DNA from 3 places in the Streptomyces drozdowiczii genome. Region 3 is predicted to be linked to each of the others. Evidence: riboswitches for the same ligand, from Rfam matches in the RefSeq annotation. Region 3 holds a riboswitch; each other region holds the start of a gene.
The links. A riboswitch is a leader RNA that binds a small molecule or an ion and turns the genes downstream of it on or off. The one in region 3 is predicted to bind cobalamin.

Region 1 (5,374 bases), 4.1 Mb from region 3:
GAACTGGGCGTTGACGTCCTTCACCAGTTCCGGCCAGGTCGACTGGGCCTCGCCCATGAGCCAGACAGTCAGGTCTTCCTTGCGGTCCTTCGGGTCCTTCGAGGACGTCTTGTCGTCCGAACCACACGCCGCGATGGAAACCAACATGCCCGCGACGCCGATCGCCGCGATGAGCTTGCGCTTCACGCCACCCTCCTCAGGGATGCTGCAACCCCCTCCCCACCGCGCGAGAACGTCGACGAGTACCTCTGGGGCTGGGACCTGGTCTTTAATGGTTTAGACCAGTACCGGGAGCTTGGCCTAGACCTTTAGGGGTGTCAAGGGTGTATAAGAAGTGCACTCGCGTCCGTTATAGGACCGACACCTGAGGGAGGGCGACGAGCCGTGACCGGACCGTGCCACCATGTGAGCCGCGACAGACGGAGGAGCCGGTGACGGCAGCAACGCAGCAGTCGGGAAGGCGGGCCATGGGCGCCGACGGGGGCAGTTCGGAGAACGAGACGGGTGCGGGCGCCGGGACGCGCACCGCGCGCGTCCCGAAGTACTACCGGCTGAAGCGACATCTCCTCGACATGACGGACACCATGCCGCCGGGCACCCCCGTCCCCCGGAACGGACCCTGGCGGCCGAGTTCGACACCTCGCGCACCACCGTGCGCCAGGCCCTCCAGGAGCTGGTCGTCGAAGGCCGGCTGGAGCGCATCCAGGGCAAGGGCACCTTCGTCGCCAAGCCGAAGGTCTCCCAGGCCCTGCAACTCACCTCGTACACCGAGGACATGCGCGCCCAGGGACTCGAACCGACCTCGCAGCTCCTGGACATCGGCTACGTCACCGCCGACGACACCCTGGCCGGGCTGCTCGACATCGGCGCCGGCGGCCGGGTCCTGCGGATCGAGCGGCTGCGCCTGGCGAGCGGTGAGCCGATGGCCATCGAGACCACGCACCTGTCGGCCAAGCGCTTTCCCGCGCTGCGCCGTTCACTGGTCAAGTACACCTCGCTCTACACCGCGCTCTCCGAGGTGTACGACGTCCGGCTGGCCGAGGCCGAGGAGACCATCGAGACCTCCCTGGCCACCCCGCGCGAGGCCGGGCTGCTCGGCACCGACGTGGGCCTGCCGATGCTGATGCTCTCCCGGCACTCGCTGGACGAGCAGGGCGAACCGGTCGAGTGGGTGCGCTCGGTCTACCGCGGCGACCGCTACAAGTTCGTCGCCCGCCTGAAGCGGCCGCTGGACTGACCCCTCGTACGCATGTGCTTCCGAACGGCCCCCGGACCGCCCCCGGGGGCCGTTCGGCGTTCCCGTGGCCGGGCTTGGCCTGGACCAGCCCTCGGACGTTTGCCGCCATTCCGGCCAACCGGCCGGTCCGTGACGACCGTTGCCGGACCGCAATGCGGACAGGGGGTGACGGTGGCCGGATCCCTCGCCTAGATTTCCTGCGCATTACAGGTGATCAGCGAGGGGACGGAGTCGCCGCCATGGCGGAAGAACCAGAAGGAAAGCCACCCACGGTCACACCGGTGCGGGTGGTCATCGCGCTGTGCCTCGTCGCGCCGTTCGTGGCGATGCTCTGGGTGAGTTCGTACGCGAAGATCGACCCGACCTTCATCGGCATCCCGTTCTTCTACTGGTACCAGATGCTCTGGGTGCTGATCTCCACCGCGCTCACCATGGTCGCGTACAAGCTGTGGCAGCGTGACCAGCGCGCCCGCAAGGGGGGTGCGTCGGCATGAAGGACGGCGTGAACGGCGTCGCGCTCGGCGTCTTCATCTTCTTCTTCCTGGCCGTCACGGTCATGGGCTTCCTGGCGGCCCGCTGGCGCAAGGCCGAGAACGAGGCCACGCTCGACGAATGGGGCCTGGGCGGACGGTCGTTCGGCACCTGGGTCACCTGGTTCCTGCTCGGCGGCGACCTCTACACCGCGTACACCTTCGTCGCCGTGCCCGCGGCGATCTACGCGGCCGGCGCCTCCGGCTTCTTCGCGGTGCCGTACACCATCCTGGTGTACCCGCTGATCTTCACCTTCCTGCCGCGCCTGTGGTCGGTCTCGCACAAGCACGGGTACGTCACCACCTCGGACTTCGTCCGCGGCCGGTTCGGCTCGAAGGGTCTTTCGCTGGCCGTCGCGGTCACCGGCATCCTCGCCACCATGCCGTACATCGCGCTCCAGCTCGTCGGCATCCAGGCGGTGCTGGACGTGATGGGCGTCGGCGGCGGCGAGAACACCAACTGGTTCGTCAAGGACCTGCCGCTGCTGATCGCGTTCGCGGTGCTCGCCGCGTACACCTACTCCTCCGGGCTGCGGGCGCCGGCCCTGATCGCGTTCGTCAAGGACGGGCTGATCTACCTGGTCATCGCCGTCGCGATCATCTACATTCCGATCAAGCTGGGCGGCTTCGACGACATCTTCGCCTCCGCCCAGGACAAGTTCACCAAGGCGGGCGCGGGCAGCCTCGCACCGGCCGCGGCCGGCCAGTGGGGTTACGCGACCCTGGCGCTCGGCTCCGCGCTGGCGCTCTTCATGTACCCGCACTCGATCACGGCGACGCTCTCCAGCCGCAGCCGTGAGGTGATCCGCCGCAACACCACGATCCTGCCGCTCTACTCGCTGATGCTGGGCCTGCTCGCGCTGCTCGGCTTCATGGCGATCGCCGCGGGCGTCAAGGTGGACAACGGCCAGCTGGCCATCCCGCAGCTGTTCGAGAACATGTTCCCCGACTGGTTCGCGGGCGTGGCCTTCGCCGCGATCGGCATCGGCGCCCTGGTGCCGGCCGCGATCATGTCCATCGCGGCGGCGAACCTCTTCACGCGCAACATCTACAAGGACTTCCTGAAGCCGGACGCGACGCCCGAGCAGGAGACCAGGGTCTCCAAGCTGGTCTCGCTGCTGGTCAAGGTCGGCGCGCTGGCCTTCGTCCTCACCATGGACAAGACCGTCGCGATCAACTTCCAGCTGCTGGGCGGGATCTGGATCCTCCAGACGATGCCGGCCCTGGTCGGCGGCCTGTTCACCCGGTGGTTCCACCGCTGGGCGCTGCTCGCCGGCTGGGCGGTCGGCATGGTCTACGGTACGGCTGCCGCGTACGGGGTCGCGAGCCCGACGCAGAAGCACTTCGGCGGGTCCTCCAAGGAGATCCCGGGCCTCGGCGAGATCGGCTACATCGGCCTCACCGCGTTCGTGCTGAACGTCGTGGTCGTCGTCGTCCTCACCTTCGTCCTGAACGCGCTCAAGGCCCCCGCCGGGACCGACGAGACCTCCCCCGGCGACTACACCGCGGACGCGGGCGACCCGGGCGTCCAGGAGAAGCTGCCGCCGGCCACGGCGGGCGCGCCGGGCGGTCACTGACCGCACACTTTTACGCCACGCGACACAACATGTGGGGGCTGCCCGACAGGGCGGCCCCCACATGTATGCTCGTGCTCGCTGTCGTCGCAGGGGAATCCGGTGTGAATCCGGAACTGTCCCGCAACGGTGTATTCGGTGTGCTTTCGCGCACCCGTGGAGTCCGAGGACCTGCCGACAGCGCATCCGGCTCGACCGAACCGGATGCCCAGACGTCCGGGCCTCGTGGGATGGGCCGGTGGACGCCGCACGGAGTGCGCCCCGACCGGGTCCGCTCCTGCCCGGCTGCCCCCGTGCTCCCCTCCGGCCCAGAGCCGAGCGAGGGAGAGCACCACCGTGACCATCGCGCCAGCCGATCCGGTTTCAGCGGCCGAAGCAACGGGGACCGCGAGCGACGGACCGGGCACCGCACTGCTGCGGACCCTGACCGACCTCACGGCCGACCTGCCCGACACCGACCCCGGTCGCGTCGCCGCCGCCGCCCTGCGCGGCCGCAACGCCCGGTCGGACGAGGCGGAGCTGCGCTCGCTGGCCACCGAGGCCGCGGCCGGCCTCATCTCCGAGGACCCGGCCTACTCCCGGCTCGCCGCCCGGCTGCTCACCCGGACCATCGCGGACGAGGCCGCCGGGCAGGGCGCCACCTCGTTCTCCGCCTCGGTCGCCGTGGGCCACCGCGAGGGCCTGATCGCGGACCGGACCGCCGAGTTCACGACGCTGCACGCGGACGCCCTGGACGCGCTGGTCGAGCGGTCCCTCGCGGACGGCGCCGACGACCGCTTCGGGTACTTCGGGCTGCGCACCCTGCACAGCCGCTATCTGCTGCGCCACCCGCTCACCCGCCAGGTCATCGAGACCCCCAGCACTTCATGCTCCGGGTCGCCGCCGGGCTCGCCGAGGACACCTCCGAGCGGGCGCTGGACGAAGTCGCCGCGCTGTACGGGCTGATGAGCCGGCTGGACTACCTGCCGTCCTCGCCGACGCTCTTCAACTCCGGCACCCGCCACCCGCAGATGTCCTCCTGCTACCTGCTGGACTCGCCGCTGGACGAGCTGGACTCGATCTACGACCGCTACCACCAGGTGGCCCGCCTGTCGAAGCACGCGGGCGGCATCGGCCTCTCGTACTCCCGCATCCGCGCCCGGGGCTCCCTGATCCGGGGCACCAACGGCCACTCCAACGGCATCGTGCCGTTCCTCAAGACGCTGGACGCCTCCGTCGCCGCCGTGAACCAGGGCGGCCGGCGCAAGGGTGCCGCCGCGGTCTACCTGGAGACCTGGCACGCGGACATCGAGGAGTTCCTGGAGCTGCGCGACAACACGGGCGAGGACCAGCGCCGCACGCACAACCTGAACCTGGCGCACTGGATCCCGGACGAGTTCATGCGCCGCGTCGACGCGGACGGGACCTGGTCGCTGTTCTCCCCGGCGGACGTGCCCGAGCTGACCGACCTGTGGGGCGACGAGTTCGACGCCGCCTACCGGGCGGCCGAGGCGAAGGGCCTGGCCCGCAAGACCATGCCGGCCCGCGAGCTGTACGGCCGGATGATGCGGACCCTGGCGCAGACCGGGCAGGGTTGGATGACGTTCAAGGACGCCTCCAACCGCACCGCGAACCAGACCGCCGAGCCGGGCAGGGTCGTGCACTCCTCGAACCTGTGCACCGAGATCCTGGAGGTCACCGACGACGGCGAGACGGCCGTCTGCAACCTCGGCTCGGTCAACCTCGGCGCGTTCGTGGACGGCGGCTCGATCGACTGGGAGCGCCTGGACGCCACCGTGCGGACCGCGGTGACCTTCCTCGACCGGGTCGTGGACATCAACTTCTACCCGACCGAGCAGGCCGGCCGGTCCAACGCCCGCTGGCGGCCGGTGGGCCTGGGCGCGATGGGCCTCCAGGACGTCTTCTTCCAGCTGCGGCTGCCCTTCGACTCCCCCGAGGCCCGGGCGCTCTCCACGAAGATCGCCGAGCGCATCATGCTGGCCGCGTACGAGGCGTCCTGCGCCCTCGCGGAGCGGTCGGGTCCGCTGCCCGCC
Region 2 (5,374 bases), 5.9 Mb from region 3:
CCGCGCCGAGCGAGGCGCCGGAGGACGCGCCGAGGAGGTACGGCTCGGCGAGGGGGTTGCGCACCAGCGCCTGGAGCGCCGTACCGACGACGGCGAGGCCCGCGCCGGTGACCGCGCCGAGCAGGACGCGGGGGCCCCGCACGTCGAGCACGATCGTCTCCCGCGCCCGGGTCCAGGTGGGCTCCGTCCAGTCGGCGCCGAGCGCGTGCGTCACGATGTGCCACACCTGGGCGGGCGGCACCCGCACCGAGCCGAGGGCGAGCCCCGCGGTCATGCAGGCGGCCAGCAGCACGGTGAGCCCGACCAGGACGACGGCGAACGCGGCCCGGCGGCGCGGCTCGACCGCGGTGGTGTGCCCGGCGTCCGTGGCGAGCGCCGTCACTCGAAGCTGTCCGGGTGCAGCCCGCGCGCCAGGTCGCCCACGGCGTCCGCCGAGCGGACGCCGACGAGGGTGTCGGTCAGCGGCAGGACCACGAAGCGCTTGTTCCTGATCGCGGGCACGTCGGCGAGGGCGGGCTGGGAGAGCAGGAACTTCTTCTTCTGCGCGACGGTGGTGCCCGCGTAGTCGTAGATGGCGATGACTTCCGGCTTGCGGTCGACGACCTGTTCCCATGAGGCGTCGCCGAACACGTCGTCCAGGTCGGAGAAGACGTTCCTGCCGCCCGCCAGCTCGATCAGTTCGTTGCCCAGGCCCTTGCCCCCGGCCGTGAAGGCGGACTTGTCGCCGCTGTCGTAGACGAACACGGAGACATCACGCGCGCCCTTCACGGCCGCGCTCGCCTTGTCCACGCGGGTGCGCAGCTCGGAGACGAGAGCCGACGCGCGGTCGGGGACGCCGAAGATCTTGCCGATCGTGCGTATCTCGGCGTACGTGTCCTCCATCGTCACCCCCTCCTTCCCGGCGCAGTTCTCCCGGTTGAGGTAGGTGTCGATGCCCGCGTCCCGGAACGCCTTGCGCGAGCGCCCCTCCTTCTCCGCGAACGCGCTGGCGTACCCGCCGTAGACGAAGTCGGGATCGGTGTCGAGGACCTTCTCGAACGACGGCGCCTCCTTCGACAACTGCGGGATCGACGCGAAGTCCTTGCGCAGAGCGGGCAGCACCGCCGAGTCGGGGTACGACGTACCGGCCATACGGTCCTTCAGCCCCAGCGAGAGCATCAGTTCGGCCGGGTGCTGGTGGATGGTCACCGCGCGGGACGGCGGTTCGGTGTACGTCGTCCTGACCCCGCAGTTGTCGATGGTGACGGGGAAGCCCTTCGCCGCCGAGGCACTCGCCTTCGGGGAGTCGTCGGTGGTGCCGGACGAGCCGCAGCCGGCCGTCAGCAGGATCGCCGACAGCGCTGTGACGGCCGCGGCGAGGCGCGCCGGACCGCGCCGACGTGAAATCGCGGACACCACGGGCGACGGGGAGAACGAGAAAAGGGGACGGCTGTGACCGTCGTGCATGGGAAGCCTCCTGCGGAGTCCGCGCTCCTCGGATCGGGCCCGCGGCAGGTCAGTGACCTGACTTCCGCGGACACCCGTGGGGACGTGCGCGGTCACAGTGGCGGGACCGTGCCGGATTCGCACCGGCTTCCTGGCTCCTGCCGCGGCTTTGACCTGGTGATCGTACGTAATGACCGGGCGCACCCGGACACCGGGTCGGACGCGAGCCGGGCGTCCCGGCGCCGGCCGAGGAGAGGCCCCTGGAAGACTGTCCGCATGAGCACGGAACAGCGCGCGATCCTCGTCATCGGCATCGGGGCCGGCAACCCCGACCATCTGACCCTTCAGGCCGTGAAGGCGATCCGCCGCGCCGACGTCTTCTTCATCGTCGGCAAGGGCCCCGACAAGGCGTCGCTGACCGACCTGCGCCACCGGATGATCGAGGAGCACGCGCGGGGCCCGTACCGCGTGGTGGAGGTCGAGGACCCCAGCCGCGACCGGCGCCCGATGGACCGTTCCGATTACACGGCGGCCGTCCAGGACTGGCGTGAGCGGCGCGGCGAGATCTTCGAGCGGGCGATGCGCGACGAGATGACGGCCGGCGAGACGGGGGCCTTCCTCGTCTGGGGCGACCCGTCCCTGTACGACAGCACGCTCGGCATCCTCGGGGACATCGAGGACCGCGGCGCGCTCTCCGTGAGCGTCGAGGTCATCCCCGGAATCACGAGCGTCGCCGCCCTGACCGCCCGTCACCGCATCCCGCTCAACCAGGTGGGACGCCCGGTGCACATCACCCCGGCCCGCCGTCTCGCCGACGTCGGCCAGAACGACGACGGCGACATCGTCGTCATGCTCGACGCCCACGAGTCGTTCACCCAGGTCGCGGGCGACAGCGTATGGATCTACTGGGGCGCCTACCTCGGCACCCCGGACGAACTCCTCGTTGCCGGGCCGATCCGTGAAGTCTCCGACCGCATCCGACGGGTCCGCGCCGAGGCACGCGAGCGGCACGGCTGGATCATGGACACGTATCTGCTGCGCATCGCGGAAGGACCGTCGCGGGGGGCTGCGGACCTCCATCGCATGTGACGTAGGTCTCACCCTGGTGGTGGGAACTCGCGCGCCATTCGCTCCGACTCCTCTACGTGCACGTCACCGTCCCCACCGGTCCACGCACGAGGAGCAGCCGATGACCGAGACCACGCCTGCCGCGCCACCACCGCTCCGACCACACACGACCGAGGAGGCCGCCGCCACCGAGGACTTCGCCACGCCGACGACGAGGAGCGGTGGAGGCATGTGGAGCGGGCTGCGGCCCCTCCTTCTGCGCCTGCACTTCTACGCGGGCGTCCTCATCGGTCCGTTCCTGCTCGTCGCCGCCGTGACCGGACTGCTCTACACGGCGACGCCGCAGATCGAGTCCGTCGTCTACCACCACGAACTGAAGGTCACCCCGCACGGCGAACCGAAGCCGCTGGCCGCCCAGGTGGACTCGGCCCGCGAGGCGACACCCGGCGGGCGGCTCGTCTCCGTCACCAAGGGAGCGGGCGACGAGGACACCACGCGCGTCACCTTCGACGTGAAGGGGCTGCCCGAGGGATACACGCAGACCGCTTTCGTCGATCCCTACACGGCGGAGGTGCGCGGCTCGCTGCGTACGTTCGGCGAGTGGCTGCCCGTACGGGCGTGGTTCGACAGCCTGCACCGCACGCTGCATCTCGGGGAGTTCGGCCGCAACTACAGCGAGATCGCAGCGAGTTGGTTGTGGGTCGAGGTGCTGGGCGGGCTCGCCCTGTGGCTCGGGGCGCCGCGCGGGCGGGAGAGGATGCGTCGGCTGTTCGTACCGCGCCGGGGCGTGCAGGGGCGCAAGCGCACGCTGTCCTGGCACGGGGCCGTGGGCTTGTGGGTGTCGGCCGGTTTCCTCGCCCTCTCGGCAACCGGACTGACGTGGTCCGCGCACGCGGGCGTGAACATCGGCACGATCCAGGACGCGCTGGGCGGGGCGACGCCGTCCGTCTCCTCGACCCTGGGCGGGGCGGCGTCGAAGCAGCCCGCGCCCGGCACTTCCGCCGTCCAGACCGACCTGGACGAGGCCGTCCGCATCGCCCGTGCCGAAGGTCTGCGCGGCAAGCTCGTCATCACTCCACCCGCCGACAGCAGGAGCGGGTACGTCGTCAAGGAGAACACGCGGCACTGGCCGGAGCAGCAGGACTCGGTGGCCATCGACCCCGCCACCGGCAAGGTCACGGACAAGGTGGTCTTCGACGACTTCCCCGTCCTCGCCAAACTCACCCGCTGGGGCATCGACGCCCACATGGGCCTGCTCTTCGGCCTCGCCAACCAGATCGCCCTCGCGGCCATCGCCCTCGCGCTCATCGGCATGCTCTTCTGGGGCTACCGCATGTGGTGGCTCCGTAGGCCCACCCGGGGAGGCGGGACACGGCTCGGACGTCCGCCGGTCCGGGGGGCCTGGCGGCGGGTGCCGGGGAGGGCCATGGCCCCGCTCGTCGTCGTGACCGCCGTCCTCGCGTACTACCTGCCGCTGTTCGGGCTGCCCCTGGTCTGCTTCCTGCTCGCGGACCTGGCAGTCGCCGAAGTGCGCCGACGCGGGCGTACACACCCGGAAGCGCGATCCGAGAAGCCGAAGGAGATGGCCCGATGATCGCCGCCAACGGGCTGCGCTGGATTCTGACGCTGCTCTTCTGCGGACTTGCCGTCCACGGTCTTTGGCGTGCCTTCACGGCCCGCTCCCATCCGTGGGCCGTACGGCTGGCGCACGGACTGCACGCGGTGATGGCCCTCGCGATGTTCGCGATGGCCTGGTCCTGGGGCCTGGACCTGCCCGCCACCCCGCAGGTGATCTTCTTCTCGGCCGCGGCGGCCTGGTTCGTGGTGGCCGCCCTCGCTCTTCCCGTCGGCCCCGAGCCGCGGGGACGGGCTCTCGCGGGCGCGCTGCCGCACGCCCTGATGACCGGCGCGATGGCATGGATGGCCGCCGCGATGGCGTCGGGCATGTCCATGGGTGCGATGGGTGGCGGCCAGGCACACGACATGCCGGGGATGGACATGGCCGCGCCCGGAGCGCTCGCGACGATGACGCTCAGCGGCACCGGCGATCGCTGGGGCGCGGGTCTGCTCGCACTGCTTCTGCTCGCGCTCGCGCTGGTTTGGCTCGCGAGGGGCTTCGACACGGGCCGTCCGGCGCCGCGTGCTCCGGGCGACGCGGGCTCGGGCGGTGCGGTCCGGGCCGCGTGGGACCTGGGCTGTCACGGGCTGATGGCGCTGGGCATGGCGGTGATGTTCGCCGTCATGGTGTGAGACGTCGGGCGAATGTCTGATGCGTGACGCACGCCACCCGGGGGATGGGGAACTCGCGTCCCCGGGCGGCCGACCACTGGTGCGTACGACTCGCACTCTCGCCCGGAGCCTGCCCCATGGACCACTCGGTGACGCCCCGCACCCAACGGCGTCCGTCTCCTGCCCCGTACGCGCTGCTCGGAGGCTTCGTCCTCCTGCTCTCCGCGCTCTTCGCCGTGTCGTACGGGGCCGGCCGTCTCGCCGGACCCGTCGCCCCGGACATGCGCGGCGTCACGCATCCCGACGAGCCGGGTTCGCACGACATGGGCGGCATGAGCGGGATGGCCCACTGATGGGCCGGGAAGCCGCGCCGCGCACCCTCGCCACGACGGATCTGCTGGTCGCCTCCCTGCGCCGCCCTCCTCGCCCGAGGAGGGGGCGAGCGGGGAGACCGGACCCGCGCCTACGCAACGGCTCGTGGTGACCGCGCTCCTCGCCGCCCCCGTCGCGGCCTGGGGCGCGTGGCCCTTCCACGAACGGGCGTGGCGCGGGCTGCGGCACGGTACGGCCACGATGGACACGCTCATCTCGCTCGGCGTCCTCGCCTCCTTCGGCTGGTCCGCGTACGCGCTCTTCGTGCTCCTCGGCCGTC
Region 3 (5,374 bases):
GGCGGCCAGATTGAGGTCGTGCAGGGCGACGACGGCGGTCAGCGGGAGCGAGGCGACCAGGGCGAGCAGTTCCAGCTGGTGCTGGATGTCGAGGTGGTTGGTCGGCTCGTCGAGGAGGAGTTCGCGCGGCCGCTGGGCGAGCGCGCGGGCGATCTGGACGCGCTGGCGCTCCCCGCCCGACAGTGTGTGCCAGGACTGGTCGCGCCGGTCGGTCAGCCCGGTACGTTCCAGCGCCTCGTCCACCGCCGCCGCGTCCGCCTCCGTCGGTGCCGACCAGGCGCGCCGGTGCGGGATGCGGCCCAGGCGTACGACGTCCAGGACGCTCAGCTCGTCCTGGGTGGCGGCGTGCTGGTCGACGACGGCGACGCGCCGGGCCACCGCGCGGCGGCCGACCTCGGGCAGCGGAGCGCCGTCCAGGGTGACGACGCCCGTGTGCGGGGCGAGGACCCCGGCGAGGATGCGCAGCAGCGTGGACTTGCCGGAGCCGTTGGGGCCGATCAGGCCCACGGTGGTGCCGGGCTCCGGCGCGAGTGTCACGCCGTCCAGGAGGAGGCGGCCGCCGGCCTCCCGGGCGACCCGCTCGGCCCGCAGGCCCTCGTCCGTCGTCCCGGCCCCGGTCACGCGGGCCGCCTGGTGCGGTAGAGGACGGCGACGAAGGCGGGCACGCCGATCAGAGCGGTGACGACGCCCACCGGGACCTCCTGGGGGTCGAGGACGGTCCGGGCGAGCGTGTCGACCCAGACGAGGAAGACGGCCCCGGCGAGCGCGGTGACCGGCAGCAGTCTGCGGTGGCCCGAGCCGGTGAGGGCGCGGGCGGCGTGCGGCAGGACCAGCCCGACGAAGCCGATGGCCCCGGCCGAGCTGACGAGCGCGGCGGTGAGCAGCGCGGTCGTGCAGAGCAGGACGGTCCGCACGCGGGCGACGTTCACCCCGAGGGCGGCGGCCGCGTCCTGCCCGAAGGCGAAGGCGTCGAGCGTACGGGCGTGGCCCAGGCAGACGACCAGGCTGACGGCGAGGACGGCGGAGCAGACCCAGACGTCGGTCCAGCCGACCCCGCCGAGCGAGCCGAGCAGCCAGAACAGCACGCCCCGGGTCTGCTCGGCGTCGGCGGCGGTCATGACGACGAACGAGGTCAGCGCCGAGAACAGCTGCATGGCGGCGACGCCGGAGAGGACGACCCGGTCGGTGGAGCCGCCCAGGGTGTGGCTGAGCAGCATCACCAGGGCGAAGGAGCAGAGCGCCCCGATGAACGCCCCCGCCGGCAGCGTCACCGCTCCCCCGCCGACGCCGAGCACGACGACCAGGACCGCGCCGGTGGACGCGCCGGAGGAGACGCCGAGGACGAACGGGTCGGCCAGCGGGTTGCGCAGCAGGGACTGCATGACGGTCCCGCAGACCGCGAGGCCCGCCCCGCAGACGGCGGCGAGCAGCGTACGCGGCATGCGCAGGTTCCAGATGATGCCGTCGCGGATCGGGCTGAGCCGGGCCTCGCCCACACCGAGGTGCGCGGCGACGGCGGACCAGACGTCCACGACGGAGATCCGGGCCGGTCCGATGGTGACGGCGACCGCGACGGACAGGGTGAGCAGCACGACGCCGCCGGTCCACAGGAGGCCGCCGCGCAGTGCGCGGGCGCGGGGGCGTGCGGTGTGCGGGGCCTTACCGGGCGGGGCCTTTTCGGGCAGAGCCTTTTCGGGCAGGTCGGTGGCCGTCACCCCGCGAGCCCGAAGTCGCGCAGCCCGGCGGCCACCAGCTCCACGCCCTCGACCGTGCGGATGGTCGGGTTCATGGCCTGGCCGCTGAGCAGGACGTAACGCTTGTGGCGCACGGCGTCCATCTTCTTCGTGACGGGGTTGGACTCCAGGAAGGCGATCTTCCCGGCGGCGCTCTCGGCGGTCTGCGACTTGCGGGTGAGGTCCCCGATGACGAGGACGTCCGGGTCGCGGTCGGCGACGGTCTCCCAGTTGATCTGGGGCCACTCGTCGTGCGTGTCGTCGAAGACGTTCTTGAGGCCCAGCTCCCGGGTCATGATGCCCGGCGCCCCGCAGCAGCCCGCCAGATAGGGGGACTCGGAGTTGGCGAACCAGTACATGACGGAGGTGCCGGATCCGTCGATGCCGTCGGCGGCCTTCCGGATACGCTCCCGGAGCCGCGCGACCAGCTTCTCGCCGCGCTCCGGCACACCGAACACCCGGGCCAGGTCGCGCACTTCGGCGTAGACGCTGTCCATGGTGAGGGCGCCGGTGCGGACGCCGTCGCCGTCCTTGGTGTTGTCCTTGGCGGTGCAGTCGGCGGGCGCGACATAGGTGGGGACGCCCAGCTTCTCGAACTGTTCGCGCGGGGCGACGCCGCCCTTGGCGAGGGTCGACTCGAAGTCGGCGGCGACGAAGTCGGGCTCCTGGTCGAGGACCTTCTCGGAGGAGGGCCGGTTGTCGGCGATGCGCTTCACGCCGGCGTTGGCCTTCTCCAGGCCCTTCATCACCGGGTCGGTCCAGGTGGCGGTGGCCGCGATCCGGTCCTGGAGGCCGAGCGAGAGCAGGATCTCCGTGGTGCCCTGGTCGACGGAGACCGCGCGCCGGGGCGGGGCGTCCACGGTGACGGTGCGCCCGCAGTTCTTGAGCGTGACCGGATAGCCGTCGGCCTTGCCCGGTGCGTCGGCCTGTTCGGAGGGAGACCCCCCGCAGGCCGTCAGCAGCAGGAGCGCGGCGGTGAGCAGGGCGGCGGAACGGGCGGGGCCGGATATCGGCGGCACGGGGTACCTCGGCGTCTCTGGGCCCATGCGCGGGGCCCGCTGTACGGTCCGCCGCCCGGTCCCGGACGGCGGTCGCCAGCAGGTCTTCGGACTCGGGTTCGTCCGGGCGGGACGCCTTCCCGGGAGACGCCGGGTCTCCCAGTGGCCGTGGCCCCGCCCGTCCCCCTCACCGCTGCGCGTCAGTTCCGGATTCGCACCGGATTCCCTGACTCCCACGAGGAGTTCGACTGGCTCCGGGGACGCTACCACGGGCGTCCGCGCAGTTCAGGGCCGCCCCGGGGGATCATGGACGTTGCAGGGCCACCACCGCGTTGTGCCCGCCGAAGCCGAAGGAGTGGCTGACGGCCCGGCGGACCGGCCGCACCAACGGCACCTTGGTGACGCAGTCGATGTCGAACCCGGGCGCGGGCGCGTCCAGGTTGGCGACCGGCGGGACGACCCCGCGCTGGAGGGTGAGGACCGTCAGCCCCGCCTCGATCGCCCCGGCCGCGCCCATGCAGTGCCCGAGCACGCCCTTGGGGGCGGTGACGGGTGGCCGGTGCGGGTACACCCGGCTGATCAGCGCGGCCTCGGCGGCGTCGTTGCGTACGGTCGCGGTGCCGTGCGCGTTGACGTGCTCCACCTCGTCGGCCCGCCAGCCCGCGTCGCGCAGGGCGGCCTCGACGGCGGCCCGGGCGATCCGGCCGTCGGGGTGCGGGCTGGTGGGGTGGTGGGCGTCCGTGGTGGCCCCGGTGCCGGCGAGCAGGGCCCGGGGCTCGGCGCCCCTGGCCTCCGCGTCCGCCACGCGTTCCAGCACCATGACCGCGGCGCCCTCGCCCATGACGAGTCCGGCCCGGTCGGCGGCGAAGGGCCGGCTGAGCCGGGACAGGTCGCCGTCCGCGCGGGCGGCGGCCCCCGACCGGGCGAAGCCGGTCATGGCGATCGGGAAGACGGTCGACTCGGTCGCCCCCGCGATGGCCACGTCGCACTGCCCGGTCGCCAGGAGGTCACGGGCGACGGACAGCGCGGTGACACCGGACGAACAGGCCGTGCACGGGGCCATGCTGGGGCCGGTGGCCCGCATCTCGATCGCGATCTCGGCGGCGGGCATGTTGGGGATGGTCAGCAGGACCCCGGCCGGCGAGGTCGCCTCCGGGCCCTTCCGCTCCAGGACCAGCGCCTGGTCGGTGAGGTGCGCCGAGCCCCCGCTGCTGGTGCCGACGACGACCGCGACCCGGCTGCCGTCCCAGCCGGCCGGGTCGAGCCCGGCGTCGGCGACGGCCTCCCGGGCGGCCAGGACCGCGAACTTGACGTACCGGCCCATCCGGAAGGCGGTACGGCGGCCGATCTCGGCGTCCAGGTCGATGCCGTCGACCACGCAGGCGAAGTCGATCGCGCACCCGGCGAGCGCGGGGACGGTGCGGGCCGGGCTCACCGCGGCGCACACCCCGTCCCAGGTGGACTCGGTGTCGTTGCCGACCGGGGTGATCATGCCGAGCCCGGTGACGGCGACGGCCGGTGTCCTCATCGGGCGCCGGCCGACGCGTGCAGGTGCGCCGTGAGCTCGGCAAGGGTGGTCCCCCGGGTCAGGGTGCCGGTGTCCAGCTCGACCCCGGTGGTCTCCCGGAGGACGACGGCGAACTCGGCGGCCGCGAGGGAGTCCATGTCCAGGCTGTCCATCGTGGAGTCCGGGAGGATCTCGGCCACGGGCACCTTGAAGGTACGGCTGAGTACGTCGGTGATGCGGGGGTGGATCGTGCTCATGGTCTTCCTTTCCTCACGCCCATCCGGGGGGTGTCCGGCGCCGGCGCACACGGCCCCGACGCCGGAACAACTGAGCAGCGTCGATCCGGTTACGCCTTGCGGCGAACCGATTCGCCAACGCCCGTCCGGGGCGCCCCGCACCACCGCGCCAACAGGGCGACGGTCGTCCAGTAGGCGAGGAGGACGGCCCCCGCCCCGAGCCCCTGTACGGCCCGTGCCGCCCGGCGCGCCCGGGTGCCGCTCATCGCCCCGCCTCCGCGTGCCAGTGGGCCTCCGGATCGTCGTACGCCTCGGCGTAACCGGGGCCCGTGATCGGCCAGTCGGCGAGCAGCTCGTCGGGGAGGGCGAAGGAGTCGGCCAGCTCCGGGAGGTGGGGGGCGACCGCCGCGATGAGCCGTTCCGTGTGGTCCGTCAGCGCCTCCGCCCGACCTGCGCTCAGGTGGCCGGCCGCGAGCAGGTCGCCGCTGTCGCGGGCGACCCGGCCCAGGGCGAACAGCCGGGCCAGCTCGACGAGCCGGTCCCGGTCCGCCCCGGGCGGCAGCGCCTCGACCGCCTCCGCGTACGCCTCGGCCGCCTGCCGGCAGGCGTGCGCCTCGACCCCGCGCAGCGCCGGGCCCGCCGCCGCGTTCCAGCGGCCCAGCGGGTCGCCGTGCGCGGCGTCGGCCGCCCGGGCCCCGGCGCGCGCGAACCACAGCTCCTCGGCGCACCCCAGGAGGCGGACCAGGAACCGGAGGTCGGTGAGGTCGCCGTGGGCCGGGGCGGCGGGCTCGTACGCGGGGCGGTCGGCGAGCAGGGCGGCGGCGGCCCTGGCGTGGACGGCGAGGTTGTCGCCCTCGGCGGTGATGGCGCCCTCGACGCCGGTGACGAGCGCGGCCATCC

Region 1: it holds a riboswitch for cobalamin, as region 3 does, so the genes downstream of both, NEH16_RS10290 (ribonucleoside-diphosphate reductase subunit alpha) here and NEH16_RS29120 (ABC transporter substrate-binding protein) in region 3, are expected to answer to the same signal.
Region 2: it holds a riboswitch for cobalamin, as region 3 does, so the genes downstream of both, NEH16_RS02235 (ABC transporter substrate-binding protein) here and NEH16_RS29120 (ABC transporter substrate-binding protein) in region 3, are expected to answer to the same signal.

The regions. Positions count from the first base shown of each region.
Region 1 is NZ_CP098740.1:2,326,972-2,332,345, forward strand. It holds gene NEH16_RS10270 (sugar ABC transporter substrate-binding protein) at 1-186, opposite strand, end outside; partial or broken gene NEH16_RS10275 (GntR family transcriptional regulator) at 468-1,237, shown strand; gene NEH16_RS10280 (DUF3311 domain-containing protein) at 1,477-1,731, shown strand; gene mctP (monocarboxylate uptake permease MctP) at 1,728-3,344, shown strand; adenosylcobalamin-variant (AdoCbl-variant) riboswitch at 3,423-3,522, shown strand; partial or broken gene NEH16_RS10290 (ribonucleoside-diphosphate reductase subunit alpha) at 3,678-5,374, shown strand, end outside.
Region 2 is NZ_CP098740.1:494,304-499,677, reverse strand. It holds gene NEH16_RS02240 (FecCD family ABC transporter permease) at 1-382, opposite strand, end outside; gene NEH16_RS02235 (ABC transporter substrate-binding protein) at 379-1,446, opposite strand; cobalamin riboswitch at 1,477-1,618, opposite strand; gene cobF (precorrin-6A synthase (deacetylating)) at 1,702-2,514, shown strand; gene NEH16_RS02225 (PepSY-associated TM helix domain-containing protein) at 2,615-4,087, shown strand; gene NEH16_RS02220 (DUF5134 domain-containing protein) at 4,084-4,743, shown strand; gene NEH16_RS02215 (hypothetical protein) at 4,860-5,075, shown strand; partial or broken gene NEH16_RS02210 (heavy metal translocating P-type ATPase) at 5,113-5,374, shown strand, end outside.
Region 3 is NZ_CP098740.1:6,429,772-6,435,145, reverse strand. It holds gene NEH16_RS29130 (ABC transporter ATP-binding protein) at 1-621, opposite strand, end outside; gene NEH16_RS29125 (FecCD family ABC transporter permease) at 618-1,685, opposite strand; gene NEH16_RS29120 (ABC transporter substrate-binding protein) at 1,712-2,779, opposite strand; cobalamin riboswitch at 2,827-2,984, opposite strand; gene NEH16_RS29115 (beta-ketoacyl-[acyl-carrier-protein] synthase family protein) at 3,036-4,259, opposite strand; gene NEH16_RS29110 (acyl carrier protein) at 4,256-4,495, opposite strand; gene NEH16_RS29105 (acyl-CoA dehydrogenase) at 4,737-5,374, opposite strand, start outside.